4 regions of the Phormidesmis sp. 146-33 genome follow, and region 2 is predicted to be linked to each of the others. Evidence: predicted binding sites of a transcription regulator. Region 2 holds the regulator's gene; each other region holds the start of a gene.
The links. The regulator NtcA, encoded in region 2, controls nitrogen genes in cyanobacteria. The targets are predictions, from matches to a motif close to TTTGTANNNNNNNNTACAAA.

Region 1: ACJ2PR_RS10015 (SAM hydrolase/SAM-dependent halogenase family protein) is a predicted target of NtcA. The motif match lies at 725-744, and genes of this name have one in related genera.
Region 3: ACJ2PR_RS32025 (ammonium transporter) is a predicted target of NtcA. The motif match lies at 1,057-1,076, and genes of this name have one in related genera.
Region 4: ACJ2PR_RS34235 (DUF6761 family protein) is a predicted target of NtcA. The motif match lies at 1,244-1,263, and genes of this name have one in related genera.

Annotation. Positions count from the first base shown of each region.
Region 1 is NZ_JBJPHU010000019.1:13,715-15,914, reverse strand. Features, by position in the region: gene thyD (thylakoid membrane protein ThyD) at 1-237, opposite strand, end outside; gene pirA (arginine synthesis PII-interacting regulator PirA) at 502-657, opposite strand; gene ACJ2PR_RS10015 (SAM hydrolase/SAM-dependent halogenase family protein) at 787-1,629, shown strand; gene ACJ2PR_RS10010 (hypothetical protein) at 1,892-2,200, shown strand, end outside.
Region 2 is NZ_JBJPHU010000032.1:44,882-47,081, reverse strand. Features, by position in the region: gene ntcA (global nitrogen regulator NtcA) at 424-1,095, shown strand; gene ACJ2PR_RS14960 (hypothetical protein) at 1,155-1,628, opposite strand; gene ACJ2PR_RS14955 (hypothetical protein) at 2,008-2,169, shown strand.
Region 3 is NZ_JBJPHU010000149.1:8,899-11,098, reverse strand. Features, by position in the region: gene ACJ2PR_RS32040 (tetratricopeptide repeat protein) at 1-170, opposite strand, end outside; gene ACJ2PR_RS32035 (hypothetical protein) at 103-318, opposite strand; gene smpB (SsrA-binding protein SmpB) at 429-896, opposite strand; gene ACJ2PR_RS32025 (ammonium transporter) at 1,282-2,200, shown strand, end outside.
Region 4 is NZ_JBJPHU010000192.1:107-2,306, reverse strand. Features, by position in the region: gene ACJ2PR_RS34250 (N-acetyltransferase family protein) at 1-125, shown strand, start outside; gene ACJ2PR_RS34245 (DUF4926 domain-containing protein) at 165-413, opposite strand; gene ACJ2PR_RS34240 (response regulator transcription factor) at 426-1,187, opposite strand; gene ACJ2PR_RS34235 (DUF6761 family protein) at 1,462-1,704, shown strand; gene grxD (Grx4 family monothiol glutaredoxin) at 1,780-2,103, opposite strand; gene ACJ2PR_RS34225 (BolA/IbaG family iron-sulfur metabolism protein) at 2,154-2,200, opposite strand, start outside.

The sequences.
Region 1 (2,200 bases), on a different contig from region 2:
GGATTCGGCGATCGCTTCTCCTGCCAGATTAACTACACCATCGCAGCCGTAAAAGACATTTTGCCAATCGCCTGCCTCAATTGGTTTGTAGGCAACGATTTCGAGATTCGACGACTGAGGAAAAGCAGCCTTAGCAGGATTGCGCGTCAACACAACGACCTGATGCCCTTCAGCCAAAAGCCGCTCTACCAAACGACTGCCCACAAATCCCGTTGCCCCTGTAATTGCGACTTTCATTGAGTATCTCCGCGTGCTCTAAAGTTTTTTTAGAAAATTAAATAGAGAAAGGAATTCTGAGAACCCATCCACAAAACTTAGAATTCAGTATACAAGCGTCCTCTACTCAACTGTCCTGACTTACTAGAGAACTGCTGCAACTTGATCAAAACAGAAGATTAACAGAAGATCAAAAAAAGCCCAAAATAAAAGAGGCACAAACCTTTCAGCCTGTACCTCTGCGTGAATCCTAAATAGGAGCAGAATTGAATGATGATTGAAGCACTACTTGAGGTAGCTGGCTTCTGCTTCTAGCAGTCGAAGAAGGTTGGTGTCACCGCTGGCTCTGGCAGCTTCGATGCGGCGTTGCAGGTTTTTCTGAAGGTTTTCACGGTGGACGCTGGCAGTTTGCGCGGCGTTTTGATTACGATTTCTGTTCATGTTAAACGTTCCTAGAGTGTCACCTGTTAGCTTTCGCTTACTCTAATGGTAGCAGCTAGTAGAATAATCCGTAGCTTATGCTACCAAAGTTAACATTAAAAACATAAATGTTACTGAACCTACTGATAAATGATCCTGACCCTTCTAACTGATTTTGGACTGAGTGATGCGTATGTAGCGGTGATGAAAGGGACGATCGCTCGCGTCAATCCTCATCTACAAGTGATCGATATTACCCATCAGATTCCGCCTCAATCTGTAGCGATGGCGCGATTTCAACTCATGAATGCCTATCCTTACTTCCCTGATGGAACGGTGCATGTAGCTGTCGTTGATCCGGGGGTGGGCAGTGCGAGACGAGCGATCGCCGTTCAGCTTGAGTCTGGTTTTTTGGTCAGTCCTGACAATGGGTTGGTGAGTGGCGTGTTGAGCCAGTGGAAAGCGATCTCTTCGAGTTACCCGCAAGGGGTCGCCGCCGTTGAGTTGACAAATCCCAATTATTGGCGCGTTTTGGCTCCGAGTCAGACTTTTCACGGACGCGATATTTTTGCCCCGGTTGGCGCATATTTGGCGAGTGGCGTACCGTTGAGGGAATTGGGACGAGCGATCGAGTTGGATACGATCGTGCAGTTTCCCATTGCTAATCCCATTCGGACAGATCACACAATTGAAGGATCGATTCAAGCGATCGACCATTTTGGCAATCTGATTACGAATATTCCGGGGACAGAAGTGGAGGGAAGGGACTGGAGCGTGACGATCGCTCACATAACTTATCCAAGCAAAACGACCTATGCAGACAGTGAACCTGGAGAAGTTTTGGCATTAATTGGCAGTCACAACTGGATCGAAATCGCCACCAACCAAGGAAATGCTCAAAGGCAACTGGGACTGAACTGGGGCGACCCCTTGCGGGTAACTCGAAGCGACCCCTTGCGGGTAACTCGAAGCGACCCCTTGCGGGTAACTTGAAGAGATCGTATTTCAGTGCAAATTCAGTAATAATGCTTTGTTAACGCGAATTCGACGGAATCTTTCGCTGCGGTCGTCAATTTGGGCAGCCCCCTAAATTCCCCACAAGTGAGGGACTTTGATTTGAAAATCTTGCTCTAAAGCTTCCCAGAATTGGGGGGTTGGGGGGCAGAAGACGTGAACAACGAAGCAAAAAAACTTTATCGAATTCGCGTTTTGTTAATATCGTCCGATGAAGTTGCAATTAGATCTATACAAGACTATGAAGCCAGAATTGTGGATACCGATCGTATCAGGGCTAATTACAGTATTGGCTTCTTTCTTTGTCGCCCTCTATCAAGCACGGACAGAATTCCGTAAGCTAAGTAGACAATTAGAGCAGAAATATACAACTTCTTTGTTTGACAAACGACTAGAAGGATATCCTATTCTCTTTAAAGCCTTGAATGATCTAAACAATGTGATTGAGTATGGCGCTCCAAACAATCAACAGCTAATTGAATTTCAGAAGCAGTATGACAGTTGGCTTTCTGATCATGCAATTTTTCTAACGCGATCAACCGCCAAAATC
Region 2 (2,200 bases):
AGAGCTTTCGGTAAATTAAGCTCCTTGACGCTGGGTAATACCGCTCTTCAACACGGTCATCGTTCTGAAATCTTCAACTCACAACGTACTTTTTGACAAGCTTATTACTGAATTGATCTTTGAATCGATCTATTGATTAATCTATTGACTTCCAGCCTGATTAAGATGGGTAACAGATCTTAAAAATCTTCAGATGAACGACGAATTTAAGCTCAAACCTTAAGCAATTGTTAGAGACTTAGCTCAATCCCTGCAAAAATTCAACTACCTGGCAGAATAGTGTAGTATCGAGCACAAAAACTGCTTGAAGAGTAAGTTTAAGTGTTCTAAAGTCATCAATCTCTTACAGATCATCTGACAGCCAAGTAAAAACCGTTGCCAGGTCAATCAAGAGAGTTTAAGAGCACGAGTTCGACAAGGAACATGGTAGTGACCAAAGAGCGACCACTTGCAGCATTATTTCGCCAGATTGGGGGCGGTGCCTTTCCACCTGTCGTTGAGACGTTTGAGCGAGGCAAAACGATCTTCTTTCCAGGCGACCCCGCAGAACGAGTTTATTTTTTAGTCAAAGGTGCCGTCAAGCTTTCGAGAGTTTATGAGGCGGGTGAGGAGATTACGGTTGCCTTACTGCGAGAAAACAGCGTGTTTGGGGTACTGTCACTGATCACCGGGCAACGCGCCGATCGCTTTTATCATGCGGTTGCGTTCACATCGGTTGAGTTGCTGTCTGTTCAAATTGAGCAGGTTGAAAAAGCACTCAAAGACAACCCCGAACTCTGTCTGCTAATGCTGCGAGGGCTGTCGTCTCGAATTCTACAAACCGAAATGATGATCGAAACGTTGGCGCATCGAGATATGGGGTCGCGTCTGGTGAGTTTCTTGCTGATTCTCTGTCGCGATTTTGGCCTGCCCAGTCAAGAAGGGATCACGATCGACCTCAAGCTGTCTCATCAAGCCATTGCAGAAGCGATCGGCTCAACGCGGGTGACCGTGACTCGTCTGCTGGGAGACTTGCGACAGGACAAAATGATCTCTATTCACAAAAAGAAGATCACTGTCCACAATCCAGTCACCTTGAGTCAGCAGTTTACCTGATCGCTAGCCAGTCGGCGAAGCCTGAAGGCGTACAAATTTCAGGCTTCACACCTCGCCTATTACCAATCGTCTTCTCTAAATAGAAATTGACCTTCTGAATTGAGGTAGGGTGACTTCCAGCGGGTCAATTCTTTATCAGGGCAGATGTCTAGTCCTTCTCCCACGCCGTAGGGGTGCATTCCGCAGACTAGCACGTTGCCGTTGTAGGCTTGCCCATGATAGTGACGACAGCCGACACAGATGGGGTGTTGGTTGAGCAGCGGTTCTACAGTTTGCATCATCGGTTGGGCAGCTTCTCCGACCATGCCTTCAAACCCAAAATAGGCTTCTAAAACGGGGTTGACTAGCTCATTAATGTATTGGTCAATCTCATCTGTAAAGGTATTTTGTGCCTGTGCCGAAAGCTCGTCAGAAAGCTCTACAAACACGTTGACCACTTCTGTCACTTCTCTCGACACTTCAACAAAGAAGCCTTCGATGTGATCCGCGATCGTTTCTAACAGTTCAGAAAAATCTTTTTGCCACTCTTCCATAGGGTTCTCACCGGGGTTGCGTTCCAAAAGGGATGGATGATTGAGCGTTGATTCCCTTGTGTGAGGCTGCGCTAGATGGCTAAAGATTCCTACCATCAAAGGGTTCTATCCAAGGGAATAGCTTCGCTATCATAGCGCAAACTTTTATGGTTCAATCTGGTCAAAAAGAAGGCAATCGCTTTCTGATTTTGCGATTCTCACTAGCCCAAACGCCTTGAGAAGATTCAGTGATTTCAGAAGATTTGCAAAAGACTATAAATCAAAAAGTTTCTTCATATGTTCACAACAATTACGCGACAGAAATGCTGCTATCGCTAGAGGCATTGAGTTAGCTCTCTTGATTAAACTGAACCTGATTCTAAATTGGGAGACGCTCGTTGTGAACAATTCGATCGTGATGATTTTACTCTTGGGGCTGCTGCTGATGATGCTGATTGCTCCTTTTTCAGCGCTGTCTCTGGTGATGCTGGTAGTGTTGGTTTCAGCGATCGGCTGGACAGGTTGGCAACTAATCCGGACGTTGGTCAAAGGAGACGCTTAACTCAAAACAAAAAGCAGGGATCAATGGGTTT
Region 3 (2,200 bases), on a different contig from region 2:
TAGGTCTGCCCAAAGCCGCCGCCTCCCAAGTGACGCAAGAGGTTATAACGCCCGCCAAGAACCTGATTTAGCATAAACGAATAGATGCGAGTGCAGACGGCGCTATTGGGGAAGTGCGATCGTCTGGGCCAGTAGTCGTAGCGTTCCCAGGCAGCAAACTTGAGCAACAAAGGAATGATTGATTGCTGCGATTTCTATTGGGTTGGCTGGGCGATTACTAAAAGTAATTTTGCTCTGGTGAAAAGGGATGGCGATCGACGTGATTACCACAATGATTGCGATCGAGTTGCACGCCAGAAACGTCCCAAAATCCTGCATCAATTAAGAACTTTGAGTGAGAACGCTTATCCTGAATTCCACCAGAATCGGCAGCTTGGGGAGCAGAAGCACCCAGTAGCGACGCGAAAAAACTTTATCGAGAGGTTGCTTTAGCCGTTTTTCATCGCCCGCTGCATGTCTCGCTGGTCGTCGCGACGTTTGACGCTTTCTCGCTTGTCGTGCAGCTTTTTACCTTTAGCAAGCCCCAAAACGATTTTGACCCAGCCGCGTTTAAAGTACATCTTGAGCGGCACCAGTGTTAAACCTTGCTGTTCGACCTGTCCGACCAGTTTGCGAATCTCTTTGCGATGCAGCAGCAGTTTGCGAGTCCGACGCGGATCGTGGTTAAAAAACTGACTGGCAGTTTGGTGAGGAGAAACATGAACGTTAAGCAGCAGCACTTCGCCATCTCGGACTAAGGCAAAGCCGTCTCTCAGGTTGACCTTGCCTTCCCGAATCGATTTAACCTCAGTGCCAACTAGCTCGATCCCAGCCTCATAGGTCTCCAAAATCTCGTACTGGAAACGGGCCTGACGGTTATCGCTGACAACTTTGACGCTTTCATTCTTCTCGCTCATGGGACTATTTTAGCGCGATCGCTTCCCTGGCTAGCCTTCCCTACAGAAGATTTTGGCTCAAAGTTGGGCAGAGCCGATTAGCCCTAGTTTTGGACTTACTAAGTAGCTTTAAGAATTGTGTGGATGGAATTGAGACCAAAGTTCTCAAAATTTTATACGAATTGCATCCTACGATACAAAACTCAGTGCTCAAATCCCCGAAGTTTCTAGTATTCCTTAATCATTTCATTACTCGCAGCAATCAGTGGAGCAAGCCTTCTTAGAGAAATGATGTCAAGACACTGAATCTGCGGTCTGAAAAGCCATTTCGGACTGTCGTCTCCCCTGTCTTGAGGAGAAGGCCCTACCAAATTGATGTCGTTTATTCACCGAGCAAAGTCCCGTTATGATGTATCGCTCAACGCTCAAAAAAACCCTTGAAAAGCGAAAACTCGATCGCGCTTCCAAGTGGTTCAATCCCGATTGGTACGCCAAACAGCTAACCCCCTCTTGGCAAGCCTGCATTCCCCTTGCTCTGATCATTGTGATGCTGTGGGGCTACGCTGGAATTGCCCAAACGCCACCGCCCACGATCGAGTCTGTCTCCCAGGCCACCGCAGAACTCAAAATTGGCATCGACACCATGTGGGTGATGATCGCCGGAATGCTGGTTTTCTTTATGAATGCGGGTTTCTGTATGTTAGAGACAGGCATGTGTCGCCAAAAAAATGCCGTCAACGTGCTGGCAAAAAACTTAATTGTGTTTGCCCTGTCCACCGTCGCATTTTGGGCGATCGGCTTTGGACTGATGTTTAGCAACGGCAACAACTTTTTGGGCACGAGCGGCGGCTTTTTCCTCACGGGTGCTGACAACAGCCCGGCGATGGGAGATGCCTACCAGGGGATTTTCTCAGCCTTAAATTGGACAGGCGTACCGCTGGGTGCCAAGTTCTTCTTTCAACTCGTGTTTGCCGGGACAGCAGCGACGATCGTCTCTGGGGCAGTTGCCGAACGCATCAAATTTATTGACTTTTTGATCTTTAGTTTGCTGCTGGTAGGAATTGCTTACCCGATTACGGGTCACTGGATCTGGGGCGGCGGCTGGCTGGCTGATGCAGGCTTCTATGATTTTGCTGGCTCGACAGTGGTGCACGCAGTGGGCGGTTGGGCCGCGCTGATGGGGGCGGCTTTCTTGGGGCCCAGAATTGGCAAATACAACTCTGACGGCTCTACAAATGCTCTGCCTGCTCACAACATGAGTATTGCGACCTTGGGGTCACTGATTTTGTGGCTCGGCTGGTTTGGCTTTAATCCTGGTTCGACGA
Region 4 (2,200 bases), on a different contig from region 2:
GAGAAACAGAAGCCATTCGTATCATTTTATCCACGCAAATCTCCAACACTACGGCTCAGTCCCTTTATGAATCGCTTGGATACAACAAAGATGCAGAGTTTTATCACTATTCGTCACGGCTGTAGTGTTAGCACAACAACTCAAACAACTTCAAGCAGCTGACATCAACTTGAATTCGCTAAAGAGCAAACCGTTAGGATCTCGTCAGGACGTAGAACCTCTACTGTAGAAACTGGGACGACGATCACTTTAATAGATTCACCAACAGCATTAAACACTTCTAGCACACAACCCGCTTCGCCACCTTTGGGATGAGAAACGAAGTCAACCAGCGTTGCAATATCTCCGACTCTGAGCTTATGTTCTGGTAAGTCGTGGGTTAAAGCAACTTCTTGGTACAGCTCTAGAGTCATGTTCAGGTCTCCTTAAATCCGCCGATCGCCCAGTGCCATTCGAGCAGCTACCGTTTTGCGGTGACCGTTGCCATTTTGAATGGTTGGCGCATTCAGGACTTCTAGATTCAATCGATAGCCCACATTGCGAACCGTTTGAATCAGATCCGGCTGACGGGGATCAATCTCAACTTTTTTGCGAAGCGAGAGAATATGGGTGTCAACCGTTCGGGGATTGTCGATCGCATCTGGCCAGGCCCGTTGCAGCAGTTCTGGACGACTAAGCGGATTGCCCCCCGCCTGAGCCAGCACATAAAGCAAACTAAATTCTTGAGGCGTTAACTCGATCAACTCACCCTTAAAGCGCACCCGCCGATGCACCAGATCGATCTTCAAGTCGCCATAATCGAGATGAGCCGGAGGGGCCGCCACGCGACTGCGACGAGTCAACGCCTCCACCCTGGCGAGAAATTCCTGCATCCCAAACGGCTTTTTGAGATAGTCGTCTGCACCCGCTCGCAGACCTTCCACAATATCGGACTCAGTAGCCCGCGCCGAAAGCATCAGAACGATCGCCTGTTGCTGCCTGAGCCATCGACAAAACTCAATCCCGTCACCATCTGGTAACTCTGAATCAAGAATCACAAGATTGGGTTGTCGGCTGATAAAGACCTCTCGCGCTTGATGCAGGTCTGCCGACTGATGTACTTGATGTCCCGCCTGCTGTAGGTGCCAACCGAGTAGCGATCGCAGATGCGGGTTCCCTTCGATAATTTGGATATTTACGGCTCCCACGGGGGCTTAATCCTCAGACTGCTTGCTCTTCAGAGTATCAAAGCACTTGTCATGGATTTGTAACGACTGCTACCCAGACTTTCATAGACTTTAATAATCGGCGATCGCAGCTAGAAATTTCAATCCCTATCCAATAGATCCTCACAAAGGCAGGGAGCAGAGACCCCCTTAATGTTAAGATTAAACAATCTTTAGTTAACCAACTTAGACCTGTATCAGGCCTTTTAGACTCTATTCATTGGTTCGGGAATTATTTACGCTCTAGCACTTAACTATGCTGCAAGACACGCAAACGATTCGCTACTACCAGAGACTATCTGACAGTTTGGTAGAGTTGTGGAACCGAGGGTATCGGTTTGACGACCTCCGACTGTTTTTAGATGGTTATCTCTCAGCGCTCAGGCACAGCAATACGCTTGAGCCAATTCAGATCAATCGTTTAGAAGAAGAAATTACTCGATTCATATACGATCGCTCTAATTTTGACAATACTCAGACTCAGCCAGACTATCGATAAGTAAAAGGGGTGCGTCGGTCGACACACCCTTTCTTTTTGAGTCACGCTTTTTGAGGCGCTAGATTGCTTCGGGGTTTAGGAAGCCAGAGCCACCTCGACCATCTGTTGGAGTTCGCCTTTCTGATTTAGCTCGATCAAGATGTCAGAGCCGCCCACAAACTCTCCATTCACGTAAACCTGGGGAATGGTCGGCCAGCTTGAATATTCTTTGATACCCTGGCGGATTTCGGGATCATCTAACACATCCACGGTTTCGTAAGGGACACCCAGCGTGTTGAGAATTTGCACCACATTGTTAGAAAAACCGCACTGGGGCATGAGCTTGTTGCCCTTCATAAACACCATGATTTTGTTTTGCTTGACGAGCGTATCGATGCGATCGTGAGTAACTTGAGTCATGTTCTCTCCTGAGAATGGGTGGATAGTCGGTAAATCAGAATTTTAGAATTTTAGACCTTTTGCCCGGCGGCTGACCACTCTTCTGGGGTAAAGGTAT